Regions from separate parts of the Saliniradius amylolyticus genome, predicted to be linked through region 2. Evidence: predicted binding sites of a transcription regulator. Region 2 holds the regulator's gene; each other region holds the start of a gene.
The links. The regulator FNR, encoded in region 2, switches genes on or off when oxygen is low (the NO sensors DNR and NnrR bind a similar motif). The targets are predictions, from matches to a motif close to TTGATCTAGATCAA.

Region 1 (6,673 bases), 980 kb from region 2:
CAGCTCTTGCTCGAGTTGGCCCGGTGACCAACCCGCATAGCCCAGAGCCACCACAGACTTGGCCGGGCCTTGTTCGTTACCCAGCACGTCGAGAATGTCTTTGGAAGTGGTGACCATGATCTCCGGTGTCAGGCTCAGACTGGAGCCCCATCCTTGCTGAGGACTGTGCAGAATAAAGCCGCGCTCAGGCGCGACCGGACCGCCCGCCACCACGATTTGCTCGGCCTTGTCGTCGTTAACCACAATGCCTTCGTCCACCTGCTTCAGCATTTCCTTGAGTTTAAGGCCAACCGGTTTGTTAAGTACTATGCCCATGGCCCCTTCCTCGTTGTGTTCACAAATATAGGTGACTGAGCGAGCAAAGTAGCTGTCTTCCATGGACGGCATGGCGATCAGGAAATGGTTCTCTAGGCTTTGCATAAGGCGTTGTTGTCCTCCGTTAGCGAGTTTGTCGGTGTTGCTCGATGGCGTCGAACAATTTGCCGGTTATCCGAATGTCGCTGGCCGCTTCGATTTCAACCACACAGGTGGGGCTGGTGACATTAATCTCGGTGAGCTTATCGCCAATAATATCAAGACCCACAAACAGCAGTCCGCGTTCAACTAATTTGGGGGCAATGGCTTCGGCAATGGCGCGGTCGGTATCCGATATGGGTTGGACCCGTCCGGTACCGCCGGCTGCAAGGTTGCCCCGGGTTTCGCCCTTGGACGGTAGCCGGGCGAGAGCATAGGGCATAACCTCTCCATTAACCACTAACACCCGCTTGTCACCGTCTTTGATGGCTGGCAGATACTCCTGCACCATGGCGTAGCGCTGGCCATGATTGGTCAGGGTTTCGATAACCACGCCCAGGTTGCGACCCTGCTGGTCGATGCGGAAGATAGAGGCGCCACCCATACCATCCAGGGGTTTACAAATAATGTCTTTATGGGTGTCGTGAAAACGTCGAATCAGATCAGCCTGCCGGGTCACTAAGGTCGCCGGACACAACTCTTTAAACCAGATGGTAAATAGTTTCTCGTTGCAGTCTCGCAGGCTTTGCGGGTCATTGACTACCAGAGTGCCTCCGGCCTTGGCCAGATCGAACATCTGGGTGGCATACAGGTACTCGCTGTCGAAAGGCGGGTCTTTGCGCATCATCAGCACATCGAGCGAATCAAGGCGTCGGTGCTCTGCTTCGCCCAGGCTAAACCACTGCTGAGGATTCTGCTCCACGGTAAGCGGGCGCATCCGGGCCATGGCAACGCCGTTGTCCAGATAGAGATCGCCCATTTCCATGTAAATAATCTGGTAGCCCCGTCGCTGTGCTTCCAACAGCATTGCGAAACTGGTGTCTTTGTTGATGTTAATGTTGGCGATGGGGTCCATCACCATTCCGAGAGTGACGCTCACTGCAGGCCCTTATAATTCACCGAATAGGTCCTTTATGGGGCATGCGGCCTTGCTTTTCAAGCTTGCCCCTTGCGTTATGGGGATTGGGATTAAATTTTCAGGTCAATTTGTTGCACCAAGCCTCCATGACCCTGTTGATCGATAAACACGCCGGACTGACGAATAACCCCTTGCTGCTGTTGATGTTCGTCCATTAACCGAAAGGGGGTACTGATATGATCCAGACTGATGGCGGCCACGCCTGCTCCGGCCAGAGACTGCAACTTGTCGGCGTCGGTACTCTTAAACCACAGCTGCAGTTGATCATAAATGCTATCACCAGAGTCGATGAAGCCATTGCCGTCTTCATCAAGTTCGGCCAACTCAGCAAAACCATTGTTGGTACGGGCCCCAAATAGCTCAAGACCATCGTTGACGATCCCGTCCTGATTGCGATCCAGTGCCAGATAAGCACTGCCTCTGTCCAGAATGGCCACCGAGTTTTGTTTGCCATCGCCGTTGAGGTCGAAGTCATGGGTATCGCCGGTAACCCTGACCGGGCCACCATCAAAACTCAGCACCAGGGGATCCTTCAACTGATCGCGAGTGAGTAATTGAGTGGATTCAGAATAGAAACTCTGTCCAAAATAGCTGTCAAACTCGAAGCTCAGCTGCTGGCCGCCCGCCAGTTCAATCTTACCGGAGGCGCTAAACTGATTTTCCTGCGACCAGTAGGACTGTTCTTTCACATACACCAGCTCGGTCACTTCTGGCTCATTATTATTCGAGACACGGGGGGGCGTTTCAGGAATCGATGGCGACGAGCGGTTCTGTGATTCGTTAATACTTCTTAGGCGATTCAGTAGACTCATATCCAGCTTCTCGCCGCTGAGCAATTCGATCATAAACTTTAGCGTTCGAAATTTAGGAGGAAGGCCGTTATCATCGCTGATACTTTCAGGACTGCTGTTACTCTGTATTTTTGAGGGTAAAGGTGAAGATGCTGCCGAGATAGATAACTCTTGGCGTGTCATTCTTTCTAAGATCGCTGCCATCTGGCTAATTTCAACGCGGTCATTGTCGTCATTACCGGCTCTGGGCACTTGACCCAGTGCGGCCTCAATACGGCTGTGCTGCTCTTTTGACCGGTGTTGATTACTGAGCTTAAGCTCACTGTTGATAATTTGCATAAACCCACCCCCTATCTGTTTATATCGGTCAGAAGTTAACCGTTTTTAGGGGGCGGCAGCGACGCAATGCTAAGCCATTGTTGGTTAAGGTGATTTATTTTTTGTTGAGCCAGCGGCATATTTGGTACTCATGTAAGCGATAAAAAGTCCACCGATGAGTCCGGGGCCAACCCAAAATATCAGTTGCCATTGTCCCAGTTCCGACAGTATCTGACGGCCACCAAAGGCCAGAAACGCGGTGTAGGCACCGATACCAGAGCCAATAAAGCCACCAATATGCTCTTTCAGCCATTCTTTCGGATGCACTTGGCGTTTAAGACTGTAGTGCAGCATACTGCCGCCGAGAATACCGCCCAGTGGGCCGAAGATCAGACTCAGTGTGTGTGAGTTCATAATGCCTGAATAAAGTATTACAGCGCCCCCCAAAGTCAGTGACAGCATCAATATAAGATGTAACGGCGTTCGCAGACAGCGGCGATCCTGCCTGGCGCTCAGGACTAGAAAGCCGTGACGTACACTCATATAGCTGATCAGTGCCAGATATAACAACAAGCTCCAGAGGGTGCGAATGCGCTCAGTCAGAGCGCCCGGATTGTCCGCTTGCGCGTAAAACTCGGCCTTAATGACGTCTGGCCAAGCCAATACCAACAAGGCCATCAGGGCCCCGCTACCTGCTACCAGATGCATGGTGTGGCGGTAATACTGACCAAAACGGCGATGATTGAATCCGCCTTTCGGGGCTAACGCCGGAACCCAAAACAGCAGTAAGGCCGCGCTACCAACCATGATGTGCAACATAAATAGCAGGGTATGTAGTTCTTTCATCACAACCTCCTTGGCTAAGTTGTGAGCAGCTTAGTAAAGTCGGCGCACCCGGGTTAGTGCCATAAGTCACGACATGGAAGATGACTTTTGGCCTATTGGCGCTTCAAGAGGTTGTGTAATACTGAGTCGTGTCGCAAGAACTGGGATGAGTCATGGCAGTAAGACTGAAAAAACTGGGCGCGGATCGCATCAGTGGTGTGCTAACGGTCATACTCGTGGCCGCCATGGCCCTGTATGTCATGAGCGGCGCTGAATCCGTTCCCAGACTGAATATGGCGCTGAGCGCCGGCCTGTATACCTTGTACATCTTGCTGTTCTGGGGGGCAACACAGGAGCATTCTGACAGGCTTAAAGTCCACCACCGCTGGGCGATGTTGGCGCTGCAGTACGCACTGGTATTGGCACTGTTTTACCTGGTGCCATTCAGTCCCAATGGCATTTTACTGGTGATTTGGTCGGCTCAACTGCCGTATTTTTTCTCTTTTAAGCAATCCCTGATCACCTTGCCGCTCTGGAGCGCACCGCCCTGGTGGGTGTTTGCCAGCACCTGGCAGGCGGATCATGTATTGCTGACAGCGGTGTTATACGGCGCGTTTAACTTGTTTGCTCTGGTGATGATGGACAGCCGACGCCAGGCGGAACTGCAACAGCAACGGGCTGAGCAGGCCAACCGCGAGCTCAAGGCGACCCAGTCGTTGCTGGCCGAAGCGCATAAACAGTCCGAACGTACCCGCATAGCCCGGGATATACACGATCTGGTGGGTCATCATCTCACTGCGTTAACTATTCATCTGCAAACGGCGGCTCACAAAACTCAGGGCGAGGCCAGGCAGGCCGTCGAGCAAAGTCATGCCATCGCCAAGTTGTTATTAGCGGATGTGCGGGAAGCGGTGTCCGACCTACGAGCCGATCAGGGCATCAATTTACGCCACGCGCTAGAACAGCTTACTCAGACGATCCCTGGGGTTGAGGTTCATCTGAATTATCGTCTCAGCGCGCCGGTGACCAATATGGATCTGGCGCTGACCTTATTGCGCACGGTGCAGGAAAGCCTGACCAATAGCATAAAGCACGGTAATGCCTCCGAGATACAGGTCCAGCTGTTCAGTGAAGGTATGCGGTTGATGTTGATCATCGAGGATAACGGAACCGGGAACACTGACTTTACTAAAGGCCACGGATTGGCCGGTATTGAGGAGCGCGTTATGGCATTGGGGGGACAGGTGACGTTTAGCGGTGACGGGACGGGCTTCTCGACACGACTAGTGCTGGAGACTGCTGCATGAGTATTAGGGTTATGCTGGTGGACGATCAGATGCTGATTCGCCAGGGCATTGCCGGGCTGCTGGCTTTGTCAGAACAGGTTTCCGTAGTAGCTCAGGTTGATAGTGGTGAGGCGGCGCTGGCAACTCTTAAAAAGACTCAAGTTGATGTCATACTGATGGACATAAGAATGCCGAAGATGGATGGCATCGATACACTTACAGCGCTGCGTAAATCCGGTGATACCACGCCGGTGATTATGCTGACCACCTTTAACGACCACGAATTGGTGATGAATGCCATTAAGGCCGGTGCCAGCGGCTATCTGCTTAAAGATGTATCACTGGATACCCTGGTAGAGGGGATTGAACGGGTGCACAAAGGTGAGACGCTGATACAGCCCGTAGTCAGTGAGCAGATATTACAGGGCCTTAAAGGCATGCGCCGCGACTTTGAAAGCTACGAGCGCCCCGAAGCCTTATCTGACAAAGAGGTTGAAACCCTGCGCCTGATGGCCGCCGGATGCAGCAATAAGGAAATCGCCGAGGCATTGTTTAAATCCGAGGGCACGGTGAAAAACCAGGTCTCCAGTATTATGGCGAAACTCGGCGTGCGCGACCGCACAAGGGCGGTACTTAAGGCCATCGAGCTGGGGCTGATATAGGTTTTTGGCATCGGCTGATTACGGCTAGAAAAGTCCTCGTTACCCGGCTCTGGTTTTGAAGCCTTTCTTAACAGACCATCAATGCGGTTGTTTTCACGATAAGTTCCTTATTCATCAATGACAGAGTCACACTGTTTGTAATATTCGACCTTGGTGTTCAACTTATCCCAGCTTTGCGCCGGATCAAAACCTGTCTCTAACTGGTTGGCATAATGCGCAGTTTTGTTTTCGAGGAGTTGTTGATGTCGACACCAGAGCTTTTGAGTCCGGCCGGATCGCTGAAAGCCATGCGTTATGCCTTTGCCTATGGGGCCGATGCCGTTTACGCGGGGTTGCCGCGCTATAGCCTTAGGGTACGTAACAATGGCTTTGATTTGCCGACTCTGGAGCAAGGTATTACGGAGGCGCATGAACAGGGCAAGGCGTTCTATGTGGTGCTGAATATCGCTCCCCATAATGCCAAACTCAATACGTTTGTGCGAGATGTGGAAAAAGTGGCTGCTATGAAGCCCGATGCCTTTATCGTCTCCGACCCCGGCATTATCTGGCTACTGACACAGCATTTCTCTGATATTCCGCTGCACTTGTCGGTACAGGCGAACACCACCAACTGGGCAGCGGTAAAGTTCTGGCAGCAGCAGGGCGTGAGCCGGATTATTCTGTCTCGGGAATTGTCTGTGGAAGAGATCATACAGATCCGTCAGCAGGTGCCAGACATGGAGCTAGAGGTCTTTGTACATGGTGCGCTCTGCATGGCGTATTCGGGGCGGTGCTTGTTGTCTGGCTATATGGATAAACGTGACCCTAATCAGGGGGCCTGCACCAATGCCTGCCGGTGGCAGTACGATATGACGCCGGCCACGGAAACCGTCAGCGGTGATGTGGTTGCCAAACCCGCGCAAGTCAAGCCTGCATCAGCCCCGGTGCTGCTGACCGAGCATCAGCGCGCCGATGCCCCTATGCCCATGTATGAAGATGAACATGGCACATATATCCTCAATTCAAAGGACTTGCGTGCGGTTCAGCACGTGCCTCGTTTAACCGAGGCGGGTATTCACTCACTGAAAATCGAGGGGCGTACTAAATCTTTCTATTACGTGGCGCGCACGGCACAGGTGTACCGTCGGGCGATCGATGCCGCTGCCGCAGGCCTGCCTTTCGATGACAGTCTGATGGAGGAGCTGGAAGGACTGGCCTCACGGGGTTATACGGAAGGATTCTTGCGTCGCCACATCCCGGTTTCGGAAATGCAAAATTACCAACAGGGTGCGTCACTCAGCGACAGGCAGCAGTTTGTTGGTGAGATTATTGGTCAGGATGTCAATGGCGAGCGTTGGCAGGTTGAGGTAAAAAACCGCT
Region 2 (6,673 bases):
CCGTTACTCGAACGGCTGGATATCGTCCCAGAAGCTTTGGTTTTGGTTCAGGCTGCCAATGAGTCTGCCTGGGGAACCTCACGCTTTGCCCGTCAGGGCTACAACTTCTTTGGGATGTGGTGCTTTAGCCGCGGCTGTGGCTTTGTGCCAAAACAGCGCAACCAGGGAGCCAGCCATGAGGTGGCTAAGTTCGACAGCCTGGAACAGGCGGTAGCCGCCTATCTGCATAATATCAATACCAACAGTGCTTACGCTGACTTACGCACCATCCGCGCCCGTTTGCGTCAGCTGCAACGCTCTGTCAAGGCCGAGCGCCTGGCACAAGGCCTGATGCGATACTCTCAACGCGGGCAGGCTTATATTGATGAACTTTTATTGATGATTCGAATCAACCGGAAATACTTTAGCTAATGCGTTCTATATTACTTATCCCCGTGCTCGCGGCTTTATGCTGCCCCGTCAACGCCAACACCCTTGAACTCGATTACAAAAGTCTCTACAGCCATGTACGTAAGCTGGACGACGACACCATGCCAGCGCTGCAGTTTGCTTTTGGCCTGCTCGATAATCGCTCTACCGGCGGTCAGTTGTGTCAGATCCAATCGGCCACTCTGGTAACTCAGAAAAAAAAATTCGAGCTGCCCGTCACTGAGGAAGGGCGGTTTACGGTTTGGGCAGAGCGTGCCTTAAAAATGGCAAAGGCCAAGGTAAAACTGCAATTGACGGAGTCTGCCGAGCACTGTGATATGTCAGTGCAGCTGGAAGCCAAGCCAGAATATAACAAGACGCAGTACGACCTTGCCGAGTTAAGGGCCTTATCTGAGCAGTACCAGGTGTTTTTTGATGAGATGGGGAGCTTCCTGTCGTTTTTAATGCCTGGAACGCAAGGGATTCAGCTGCAGTTTGATGTCGCTCCAATGCCGGGCGAGGTGACCTTAAATGGCAAGCCTGTTGACCTGCCGGTTCATGACCGTCAGATTAGGCTGTCGAGTAGCTGGTTAACTGAACAGGGGGGCGAATTAAGCCTGCCAAAGGCGCCCAAGCGTATCACGGCCTGGGTGGAGCAGTCTGACTAAGACAGCTCCACAATCTGCACATCATCACGATGCTCTGGGGCACCGCTTGGCAGCTCCGGGGCGTCAAAGCCGATATCGCCGCCTTCGAAGGGACTGTCCTGCGTTCTCAGGTTGGCAAAGTCAAACAACTCAGTATCGGCCAAATGGGAGGGCGTCACGTGCTGTAAGGCGCGAGCCATATTTTCAATGCGACCGGGATAGCGCTGATCCCAATCCTGCAACATCTGCTTAATCATTTTACGCTGCAGGTTTTCCTGCGAACCACAGAGATTACAGGGAATGATGGGGAATGCCATGACCTCCGCGAAGCGGGCCAAATCCTTTTCTGAGCAGTAGGCCAACGGGCGGATCACCATATGCTGGCCATCATCGCTTACAAGCTTCGGCGGCATGGACTTTAAGGTCCCGCCATGAAACATATTCAACAGCAGGGTTTCGATCATATCGTCTCTGTGATGGCCCAGAGCGATCTTGGTGGCACCGAGCTCACTGGCAGTGCGATAAAGAATCCCGCGGCGCAGACGTGAGCACAAAGAGCAGGTGGTTTTGCCCTCGGGTATTTTGTCCTTAACAATGGAATAAGTGTCTTCATTGACGATATGGTAAGGCATATCAATGGCGTCGAGGTACTCGGGCAACACATGCTCGGGAAAGCCGGGCTGCTTTTGGTCCAGGTTAACGGCAATCAATTCAAACGACACCGGGGCTGAGCGCTGTAAAGAGCGCAGAATCTCAAGCATGCCGTAGCTGTCTTTACCGCCGGACAGGCAAACCATTACCTTATCGCCTTCTTCGATCATGGCAAAATCAGCAATGGCCTTGCCAACTCCACGGCGCAAGCGTTTATGCAGTTTGTTGAAGTCGTATTTCTGCTTGGCTGACAGTGTGTCTATCTGGCTCATTTCGCCACCTTGGTTGACCCGACAATAAGGGCGGCGATTATAGCGAAAGCGAAATAAAAAATCGCCCCTGGAAAGGGGCGATGGCAAGCTGGTTATTGCTTTAAGGGACTGACGAAACCATCTGGCTTGAGTGCCAGTACATCGCAGTCCAACTCATCAATGACATGCTCGGCAGTATTGCCAATCAAGGCAGCAGAAATGCCCTGGCGACCGACGGTACCCAATACGACTAACTCGGCATCCACATTACGAGCCGCGGCTGGTATCGCGTCTTCTGGCAAGCCTTCGCGCACAAAACAGTGTTCCTGACCGATGCCGTGCTTATCGGCAAATTCGCGCATTGTTTGTTCATGGTGCTCTTTGACCGATTGATTGAAACTGGCCGGATCGAACTCAGGGATCTCCACGGCAATATTGACTGGTGTTCCCGGATAGGAGTTCACCAGATTCATATCCGCATTCAGTGTATCGGCATAAGCCTTGGCAGTAGTGGCGATTTTGTCATTTAACTTGGCATGTTCCTCGTCCTCGGTACCCACATTCACTGCGGCCAGGATATGGCCCTGATCACGCCAGTCATGATCCTTAACCAGCAGTACCGGAACAGGGGATTTTCTCAACAGATGCCAGTCAGTAGGCGTGAAGATCACTGACTTAAGTGCACTGTGTTGGTGAGTGCCTTTAACGATCAGATCATACTGATGTTCCAGAGCCTCATGAACGATGGCTTCATAGGGACGGTTATGCCAAACCACTTTTGCTTTAACAGTGATACTGTCGTCCTGAACCTGGCTGGTAATGAGTTCACTCAACCACTCGGTGCGATCATCTACCACTGCCTGTCGCATGGTTTCTCGTTCTTCCACCGACAGCATGGTGGTCATCTCGTAAGAAAAGTCATAAATGGTCAAAAAGGCGGTGATGTCCGCCCCGGTTTTCTTGGCCAGCTCGACCGCTCGGTTTAGTGCCTTTTGCTGCTCGACAGTCGGGTCGACCACCACCAAAATATTATTGAAATCCAGCATCCTTTAAATACCTTACTCAGCTAATAGCAAGTTAAACAACTGGCATTAAGTGTATGTTCAAAAGGGAGTTTTCGCCAATAGTCTGAATTTGCGGTGGATCAAGCCTGAGAGCTTTAAGAACGGCGTCGCCATGGTGATTGGGCGTGTTCTTTGCGGGCAAGGGCGGAGGAGAAATTCAGAGGCGCCGTAAGCGGGAAAGTGATTTCAACCAAGCAAGCGCGAATGCCAGAACACCGTTCTGTATCTTACGGTGACAAGCCGCACTGACTGCGCTAAATGCAGCTGAGTGGCTCTTACGGCATCAAAAAAGATGATTAAAGGGGTAAAAAACCCCTTAACACTAGGACGCTTGTGTATTGGGGTTTTTCAGCGCCGCCACGTTCTCAACACTCTGTTCCAGTCGCCGTGGGTCCAGCAAGGTAATAAGCTTGCCATCCACCTGGATCAAGCCTTCCTGCTGGAAGCGAGTTAGCAGGCGACTGATGGTTTCTACCGTCAACCCCAGGAAGTTACCAATCTCGGCACGGGTCATGGTCAGTCTGAATTCCTTTGCCGAAAAGCCTCGTTCGCCATAGCGTCGACCCAGCTGTGACAGGAAGAAAGCCAACCGTTGAGTGGCGGTACGTTTATTCAGTAACAGGAACATCTCCTGATCGGCGAAAATCTCCTGGCTCATCATGCGCATTACCTGCTGGCGCAATCGCGGTAGATCGCCACTGAGGTTCTCCAGCGTGGAGTAGGGGATTTCACAAACCATGGCGGTCTCTAACGCCATAGCCGTACTGCGGTGGGCACTATTTTGAATGGCATCAAAACCCACCACATCGCCGGGAAGATGAAAGCCAATAATCTGTTCTTCACCATCGGGAGTGACAGTATAGGTTTTGAAGGTCCCGGTTCGCACCGCGTATAAGTTAGTCAGCGGGTCACCCGATTGAAACAGGGTGTCGTTTTTCTGGAATGGGCGTTTACGCTGAATAATATCATCCAGCTTGGCCATTTCGTTTTCACTTAACGAGAAGGGCAAACAGAGTTGACTGAAGCTACAGTTCTGACAGTGAATGGTACCGCTGGAAAACTTGGACATACCGGATTTTATACCTTGATATTATTCTTTCCACACTATATCGAATCTAGCCAGGGCTTTAAAAGTACCCACAAAGAAAAAATTACTAATATCAGGGCTAAGGTCGAACGTACCCACCGAAATCCTAGCCATTGCCGAAGTTGCTGACCGAGTGTTCCCAGCGCAATGAGTGTCGGTAGCGTACCGAGTCCGAAAAGCAGCATAATTTGGGCGCCTTGAATAGCGGAACCAGAAGCGACCGACCAACTTAAGGTGGAATATACCAATCCACAGGGAAGCCATCCCCAGACTAACCCATAGGGCAAGGCAGCCAGCGGTGAGCGAAATGGCAACAAAGACTTAGACAGCGGGGCAATGTGCCGCCAGACTCTGCCTCCCAGCCGTTCTAAATACGTCAGTCCTCGCCACCAGTTGCCCAAGTACAGACCCATGGCCAACAGTAATAAACCACTTATGGTATTAAGAATATAAGGTCCCAGAGGAAGATGCGCGCCCGCGGTGCTACCTAAGGCGCCCGCTAAGGTGCCTGCCAGGGTGTAGCTGGCAATCCGGCCGACGTTGTAACCAAGCACGTAGGGCCAGTGGGAACGGCCCCGGGGAATCGCGTAACTGAGTGCACCGACCACGCCGCCACACATACCGATGCAGTGTATACCGCCGGCTAAACCGATAAGAAGCGCCGATAGCAGGCTAATCTCTGGGGCCATCGTCGTTCGGTTTGCGCTTTGATTGAGAGGGTGTGTCGTCTTCGTCAAATAGGATGCTCGAGCCGTGACGCTCCAGATCGTCGAACTGACCGCTCTTTACTGCCCAGAAAAATACCATCACGGCTACGGCTACCAGCAGTATTGCCAGAGGAATCAACACATAGATAATGCTCATCGGGTCGAGTCTCCTGTTAACAGACGAACCGAGTTAACCACCACAATGATGGAACTGGCAGACATGCCGATCACCCCCATCCAGGGTGTAAGTATGCCGGCGACAGCCAGGGGCATCGCCAGCAGGTTGTAGCCGAGAGCCCAGGCGATGTTCTGACGAATCTTATTGCGACAACGCCTCGCCAGTTCCAGTAGATCCGGCAGGGCGGTCAATGAGCGGCCAACCAAAATAACATCGGCGGCATTTTTAGCCAAGTCGCTGGCTCCGCCCACCGCCACGGAAATATCGGCGGCCGCCAAAACCGGACTGTCGTTAATGCCATCGCCGATCATCATGACTTTACTCTGTTCCTGTAATTGCTTGAGCTGCTGTAATTTTTGTTCAGGTGTACACTGAGAAAAATACTGCTGAATGTTCAGCTGTTGGGCGACCTTTGCTACGTGCTTGGCGTGATCACCACTGATAATCAGACTGTCACAAGGCAGTGCAGCCACTACCGCAGCAGCTTCTTTCCGCAGCGGATCTTCCAGCACAAAGCCGCCAAGTACCTGATGCTCATCCTCCACAAGAATATGACAGTCCTTGAGAGGGCTATTGATGGTATGGCGCATGAATCTCGGGGCGCCGAGTCGGTAGAACTGCCCCTCGACCCACCCGCTTAGGCCCATCCCCGGATGCACTTCCACCCGCTCCGCTTGAACGCGCGGAAGCCCGGCAAAAGCCCGGGCGATGGGGTGTTCAGAAAACGCCTCCAGGCTGGCGGCAACAGATTTTAACTTAGCAGCATCATAGCCCGGGGCTGTATGGATGTCAGCCAAACGAAAGTGGCCTTCGGTTAAGGTGCCAGTCTTATCGAAGGCGACCTTTTGTACGCCTATTACACCTTCGAGCAAGTCAGAGCGTTTTAGCAGAATCCCTCTCTGGTTGAGCGCCCCCATGGCTGCCGTCAGCGCGGATGGTGTCGCCAGAGCCAGAGCGCAGGGACAGGTCGCTACCAATACCGACACAGCGAACCAAAGCGCATCGGGATGTCCGGCCCATTGCCAGCCCACGAAGGTTAACAGGGCAGTGATAAGCACGACGGTAACAAAATGACGAGCCAACCTGTCCACCATCAGCGCTACCTTTGGTTTACTGGCTAGTGCTTTATCCTGTAGCGCCATAATTTGGCTTATCAGGGCTTGCTTTAATGGTCGGCTGACTTCAATCACCAAGGCTCCGTACTGATTCTGGCTACCACCATAGACCACATCGCCAGTGGATTTATGCACTGGCTCGAATTCACCACTTAGCATGGATTCATCGATATAGCTGTTGCCGTCGATAATCCGGCCGTCCACCGGTATGGTTTCACCGGCTTTCACCAATACCTTCTGGCCCTGAGTCAGAGAGCGAGCCAGACACTGACGGTGCTCGCCATCGTCGATGACGGTGGCGGCTACTGGAATGAACTGAGTAATATTGGCCGACATCTCACTGGCTTTATGCCTGGCGCGATGCTCCAGGTAGCGACTGATCAGCAGCAAAAAGATGAACATGCATACTGACTCGAAGAAGACTTCGCCCTGTTGAGTTAATGTTGCCAGGGCGCTGGCACTAAAAAGAATAAGAATAGCCAGGCTTACAGGCACATCCATATTCACCGATCTGGCGCGCATAGCGCGCCAGGCACTGTGATAAAAATCGATTCCGGAATAGGCA
Region 3 (6,673 bases), 310 kb from region 2:
CCGGCGCTGTCATACCGAGTGCCCCGGGCAGCGGCTTTCTTAAGCCAAATTCTTTCTGACATAAAATTTAACATTTGCTGACATCTTTTCGGGTTTGGATCGGGTTACAATAACGTCAGTTTACGATGAGCCAAGTTCATAAGGATTCAGTGATGAACCGCACTATAAAGAAAGTACTGTTACCCATTGGCATTTTAGGCATTGCCGTGGTGATTGCCGGAGTCATGATGGCCAGCCGTCAGCCGCCGGAGAAGGAACAAAAAGAAACCAAACCCTTCCTGGTGGATGCCGAACCAGTGAGCAAAACCGATATTCACTTTATGGTGGACTCGCAGGGAACCGTAAAACCCAAGGTTCAGACGGTCCTCAGTGCTCAGGTAGGTGGAAAAGTGGAGGCCATCGCTGACGAGTTTATTGAAGGCGGTATGTTTAAAAAGGGTGATGTGCTGGTGCAGCTTGAACAGGCCGATTACATCACCGAACTCAAAAGTGCCGAGGCCGAGCTGGCTCGCGCCAGTGCTGCGCTTGAAGAAGAGCAGGCCAGAGGTAAGGTGGCCGAAGAGGAATGGCGCTCGGTGGACTCCAGCACGCCGCCGGAGCTGGGCCTGCGCAAGCCTCAGCTAGCTAAGGAAAAAGCCAATGTCAGCGCCGCAGAAGCCATGGTGGAGCGGGCGCGTCGTAATCTGGAACGCACCGTTATTCGCGCGCCATACGATGGCTTGGTCAAAGCAAAGAATGTGGATATTGGTCAATATGTGAATCCCGGCAGTCAGCTAGGGATGATCTATGGCACTCAGGTGGCCGAGGTGCGTCTGCCGCTCAGTGACAGCGACCTGGCTTACTTAGAGCTGCCGCAGAATGAGGGCGAGGCAAAGGTGACGTTAAGCGCTAATGTAGCCGGACGCTCCGTTAACTGGGAAGCGAAACTGGTTCGTAGTGAGGGTGTGGTGGATCCGGACAGCCGGGTGATTTATGCCATCGCCGAAGTGCAGGACCCCTATCAGCGTGACCAGTCACAAGCCAGTGCTCCGTTGAAGTTTGGCCGTTTTGTGCAGGCGACTATTGAGGGCAATCAAGCCGAAGACATAGTGGTACTGCCACGCAATGTGTTGCGGCTGGATGGCACCGTACTGGTGGTCGGCGACGATCGCCAGTTAGACATCCGTGAAGTGACGGTGCAGCGTGCCGATGAGCGCTATGTTTATGTCAGCGGTGGCCTGCAAAGTGGTGATCTGGTTACCAGCACCGCTATACCTAATCCATATGAAGGCATGGTGGTTCGTTTGCCCGATGATAAGTCACCCAGTGGGGATCTGGATGAAGAGAGCGCCACAGAACTGGCCAGCGCAGGAGAAAACCCATGAGTATGATTGACACTCATAAAGGCCTGATTGCCTGGTTTGCGCGCAATTCGGTCGCGGCTAACCTGTTGATGCTGGTGATCATCATCGGCGGAATCATGGCAGCCTTCACCATTAAAAAGCAGATCTTCCCTACCTTTGATCGGAATGTGGTTAATGTGCGAGTTCCCTATCTGGGGGCTGCGCCGCAGGAAGTGGAAGAAGGCGTACTGATTAAGATTGAAGAAGCCATCAAGGACATTGAAGGCATTAAGAAGGTGACCTCCACTGCCAATGAGGGCATGGGCACGGTCACCATTGAAGTCCAGGATGGTTATGATACTCAGGTATTGTTGGATGAAGTCAAAGTCCAGGTGGATGCCATTCCCAGCTTTCCGGAGAACACCGAAAAACCGGTGATCTACCGACTTAAGAATACTGAAACCGTGCTCTGGGTTGCGCTCTACGGCGAAGCGACCGAACGCCAGTTAAAGGAGGCGGCCAAGTCACTGCGTGATGAGATTGCCAATCTTCCGGGCATCAGCTCGGTAGAAGTGGTGGGCGATCGCAATTATGAAATGGCCATCGAGATCTCTGAAGCACGCATGCAGGAATACGGCCTCACGTTTCAGGAGGTGGTGCAGGCGGTGCGTCAGTCGTCTATCGACTTGCCCGGCGGCTCCATTCGCTCTGATGACGGAGATATCCTGCTGCGGGCCAAGGGGCAGGCCTACCGGGGTAACGAATTTGCCAATCTGGTTCTCATTACCCGCCCCGACGGGACTCGCTTAAAGCTGGGCGATATCGCAACGATTCGTGATGGCTTTGTGGAAGACCAAAACTTTGCTCAGTTTGATGGTAAGGAGACGGTCAATGTGCGGGTACGTAGCGTGGGCGATCAAAACTCGCTGGAGATCTCGAAGACGGTTAACGGCTACCTGAACAAGAAGCGCGATGAGTTGCCCAACAATATCCAGGCCGATGTCTGGGGCGATGGCTCCTTTTATCTGGCAGACCGCCTGAATATGATGTTGTCCAACATGGGTATGGGCGCGCTCTTGGTGTTTCTGGTGCTGTCGCTGTTTTTAAAGATTCGTCTGGCGTTCTGGGTCATTGTGGGTCTGCCGGTCTGTTTCTTAGGCACTCTGCTACTGATGCCCACCGAAATGCTGGGGCTATCGATCAATATGATCAGCCTGTTCGGCTTTATTCTGGTGCTGGGGATTGTGGTGGACGATGCCATCATTATGGGGGAGTCCGCCTACTCAGAAATAGATCGTAAGGGTCACAGTGCTGACAGCGTGATAACTGGGGTCAAGCGAGTCGCTATGCCTGCCACCTTCGGGGTGCTTACCACTGTCGCGGCCTTTACACCCATGCTGATGGTGCCTGGGGACTTTGGCATTATCTGGCAGACCATCGGCTGGGTGGTGATTCTTTGTCTGATGTTCTCACTGGTGGAGTCCAAGCTGATTCTGCCAGCCCACTTAGTGCATATGAAATCCGAGCCCTACGACCCGGCCAAAGCCAACCGCTTGCAGAAGTTTCGCGATATCTTCGCCGAAGGCATCAAGGTATTTGTGCAAAATAAGTACAAGCCCTTTGTTGAGCGGGCCATCCGTAATCGCTATACCACGTTGGCGACGTTTGTGGCGGCGCTGATATTAACCATCGGTTTGTTCGGTGGTGGCATGGTGCGCTTTGTGTTCTTCCCGGATATTCCCAGCGATTTTATGCAGGGCTCTATTGAGTTGCAGCCCGGCTCGTCCATCAGTCAGCGAAATCAGGCTATCGACAGGATGCTTGAAGCACTGTATGACATGGATGACAGAGTTAAGCAGGAAACTGGCGAAAGCGTCGTAAAGCATGCCATGGCCTTTGACCAGGGCAACAACGCTGGCGTGGTGTTTGTGGAATTGTCCAAGGGGGAAACCCGCGAAATTACCGCCTTCGAGATTCAGGATCGCTGGCGTGAAGCCATGCCAGAGATCCCGGGTTTGAAAACCCTGGATATTGGTTCTGGCGGCATGGGGCCGGGGGGGAGTGACATTGTTCTGCAGTTCTCCGGCACCGACCTGACCAAACTGCGTGAAGCCACCGATGAAGTCAAAAACTATCTGAGTAGCTTCGATGGCGTGGTGGACATTAACGATAACTTCAGCGGTGGCAGCGATGAAGTACGCCTGAAAATTAAGCCCCAGGCTGAAGCGCTGGGCCTGAATCTGGCCTCGCTTGCGCAGCAGGTGCGCTATGGTTTCTATGGTGCCGAAGCACAGCGTATTCAGCGCGGCGACGAAGAAGTTAAAGTGATGGTGCGCTATCCCCAGAATGAACGGACCTCCATCGGCCATCTTGAGAATATGCGTGTGCGTACTCCTTCCGGGGAAGAGGTGCCGTTCTCGGAAGTGGCTGATATCGAGCTGGGTGAGGGCTACGGCTCCATTATTCGCATCAATGGTGTGCGTTCGATTACGGTCTCGGCCAAGGTGGACAAAGCGCGGGTAGAGCCAGACAAGGTGGTCGGGGAAGTTCGCGAGAGCTTTATTCCCGAATTGCTGGAGCGTTACCCGAGCGTGTCTTTTGGCCTGGAAGGCGCATCCAAGGAACAGGGTGAAGCTCTGGCCAGTCTGGCACAGGGCGCACTGTTTGCCTTGTTTGCCATCTATGCCTTGATGGCTATTCCGTTGAAGTCCTATGCTCAGCCGCTGATCATCATGTCGGTGATCCCCTTTGGTATTGTCGGTGCTATTGTCGGACACTTGATGCTAGGCCATGCGGTGAGCGTGTTGTCGCTATGTGGCATTATTGCCTTGTCCGGTGTGGTGGTGAACGACAGCCTGATTATGGTGGATTTTGTGAACCGTGCCCGACGCGAAGGACATCACTTGTTCGATGCTGCCGTGCAGGCGGGAACCCAACGTTTCCGAGCCATTGTGTTGACCTCTCTGACCACCTTTATGGGCTTGATGCCGATTGTTTTTGAGCGCAGTTTGCAGGCGCAGATTGTGATCCCAATGGCCATCTCTCTGGCGTTCGGCATTCTGTTTGCGACCGTCATCACTCTGATTCTGGTGCCTTGTCTGTACCTGATTCTCAATGATGTTCGCCGACTGTTTGGTGGCGGTGAGAGAGTGTTGACCGATGCTCAGGCCACCGAACTCAGTTCAGCGAAGGGATAACTTAAAACCCGGACAAACAAAAAATATAAGCAAGCCCCAAATTTACAGACCCTGTGCGGCGATGCCGCCGCGCAGGTGCCCCAACGAAAGGGGGGAGTCTGTGAATGGGGGCTTTTTTTGTACCTATTCCCCCTTTTTCTATCGTTCTTTTTTCATTGTGTCCTGCCTAAAACTTGATCTGGTTCAATTTATATTTTAAATTTTCAGTAATTTCTGAAAGTACGGTAATTATTATGAAGTTGACGCCGCAGGTAGAAGATTGCGTGGTTCATTTTGGTGAGATGGGTAGCCGCTGGGGGTTCAATCGTACTGTGGGCCAGATGCTGGCCTTGATTGTTTTTACCGAGCACGCGCTGAATGCCGATCAGATCGCCGAAGCCTTAGGTGTATCCCGGGGCAACGTCAGTATGGCTACCAAGGAGTTGCAGAGTTGGCAGCTCATCCGTACTCAGCGTAAGCCGGGGGACCGCAAGGATTACTACGTGCCGAATGGCTCGTTGTGGCAGCTGGCGCAGCGGGTAATGGCCGAGCGGAAAAAGCGTGAGGTGGACCCAACTCTGTCTATGTTGCGCGGCGCACTGATGGATGCGGATCAAAATGACACCTCAGAACATGCTCAGCAGCGTCTGCAGGAGATGCACGACCTGTTGGAGCTATTCTGTCACTGGTTTGATGATATGCAAACCATGCGTCCGGAACACCTGCAGTCGCTAATGAAGCTGGGCACCGGAGTGGGTAAGCTGTTGCAGTTTTCCGATCGCATTCGGCCAGGTCGGGAGGATGCCTCATGAATGACATACTGGCCGACACCCTGATGCTGTCGCGCATTCAGTTTGCCGCGAACATTAGCTTCCATATCCTGTTTCCCACCATTACTATCGCGCTGGCCTGGCTACTGGCTTACTTTAAGCTGCGTCATGATTTGTCCGGCCATCCCGTGTGGATGCGCATCTACCGTTTTTGGGTCAAGGTGTTTGCACTGACTTTTGCCCTGGGGGTGGTCAGCGGCATCACCATGAGCTTCCAGTTTGGGACTAACTGGCCCGGGTTTATGGAAAAGGTCGGCAATGTGGCCGGACCGCTGCTGGGCTACGAGGTGCTGACCGCCTTTTTTATGGAAGCGACCTTTCTGGGCGTCATGTTGTTTGGCCGTCACCGGGTGCCGAACTGGCTGCATACTCTGGCGACCTTCCTCGTGGCCATCGGCACGACATTATCGGCCTTCTGGATTTTGTCACTGAACAGCTGGATGCACACACCCGACGGCTTTGAAATGATTGACGGTGTGGTGCACCCCACTGACTGGTGGGCCATTATCTTTAATCCTTCCATGCCATATCGACTAGCGCATATGCTGCTGGCTTCGGCGCTCACTGCCTGTTTTTTCATGGCTGGAATCTCGGCTTATCGCCTACTCAAAGGCGATACCAAGCAGGCACCTAAGACGGCGCTGCGCACCAGTATGCTGATTGCGGCATTACTGGTGCCTGTGCAGGTGTGGGTGGGCGACCTGCACGGCCTGAATACCCTGGAGCATCAGCCACAAAAGATTGCCGCGGTTGAAGGCGTCTGGCATACGCAGCAGGGCGCGCCGCTGGTGTTGTTAGGCTGGCCCGATGAATATGCCAAGACGACCCATTGGGCGGTGCAGGTGCCCGGACTGGCAAGCCTCATCCTGACGCATGACTGGCAAGGTGAGCTGCAAGGTCTGGATAGCTTTGAACACCATCCGCCGGTGAAGCCTCTTTTTTTGGGTTTTCGCCTGATGGTAGGTATTGGCCTGGCGATGCTGGTAGTCAGCTGGCTTAGCAGTGTCTGGCTTTATCGGCGAGACCGGCTGCCAAATTGGTTATTGCGAGTTTTGGTAGTGATGACCATCTCCGGCTGGGGGGCCACGCTGGCGGGTTGGTATGTCACCGAAGTTGGTCGTCAGCCCTGGCTGGTGACTGGCGTATTGAAAACCGCCGATGCCGTTACGGCAGTGCCAACGGCACATGTGGGGATCTCTCTGACGATCTATTTAACGGTGTACGCGCTGTTGTTGGTGGCCTATGTGCACACCCTGTTTTATATGGCGCGTAAGTCGGTAGAAGTCGCGGAATTTGACGACAGCGAATTAAACAGTCCGGCGTATGCCGGGGTTAAGGAGGCCTG

Region 1: a site for FNR is predicted at 5,488-5,501, ahead of trhP (prephenate-dependent tRNA uridine(34) hydroxylase TrhP). Genes of this name have one in related genera too.
Region 3: a site for FNR is predicted at 4,693-4,706, ahead of HMF8227_RS08750 (GbsR/MarR family transcriptional regulator). Genes of this name have one in related genera too.

The regions. Positions count from the first base shown of each region.
Region 1 is NZ_CP029347.1:2,553,965-2,560,637, reverse strand. Features, by position in the region: gene HMF8227_RS12010 (YqgE/AlgH family protein) at 1-420, opposite strand, end outside; gene gshB (glutathione synthase) at 440-1,393, opposite strand; gene HMF8227_RS12000 (hypothetical protein) at 1,483-2,562, opposite strand; gene HMF8227_RS11995 (hypothetical protein) at 2,647-3,387, opposite strand; gene HMF8227_RS11990 (sensor histidine kinase) at 3,540-4,673, shown strand; gene HMF8227_RS11985 (response regulator transcription factor) at 4,670-5,314, shown strand; gene trhP (prephenate-dependent tRNA uridine(34) hydroxylase TrhP) at 5,557-6,673, shown strand, end outside.
Region 2 is NZ_CP029347.1:1,569,551-1,576,223, reverse strand. Features, by position in the region: gene HMF8227_RS07400 (glucosaminidase domain-containing protein) at 1-411, shown strand, start outside; gene HMF8227_RS07395 (DUF2987 domain-containing protein) at 411-1,076, shown strand; gene ttcA (tRNA 2-thiocytidine(32) synthetase TtcA) at 1,073-1,978, opposite strand; gene uspE (universal stress protein UspE) at 2,071-3,003, opposite strand; gene fnr (fumarate/nitrate reduction transcriptional regulator Fnr) at 3,344-4,090, opposite strand; gene HMF8227_RS07375 (sulfite exporter TauE/SafE family protein) at 4,126-4,797, opposite strand; gene ccoS (cbb3-type cytochrome oxidase assembly protein CcoS) at 4,781-4,972, opposite strand; gene HMF8227_RS07365 (heavy metal translocating P-type ATPase) at 4,969-6,673, opposite strand, start outside.
Region 3 is NZ_CP029347.1:1,877,887-1,884,559, reverse strand. Features, by position in the region: gene HMF8227_RS08760 (efflux RND transporter periplasmic adaptor subunit) at 153-1,364, shown strand; gene HMF8227_RS08755 (efflux RND transporter permease subunit) at 1,361-4,519, shown strand; gene HMF8227_RS08750 (GbsR/MarR family transcriptional regulator) at 4,753-5,310, shown strand; gene HMF8227_RS08745 (cytochrome ubiquinol oxidase subunit I) at 5,319-6,673, shown strand, end outside.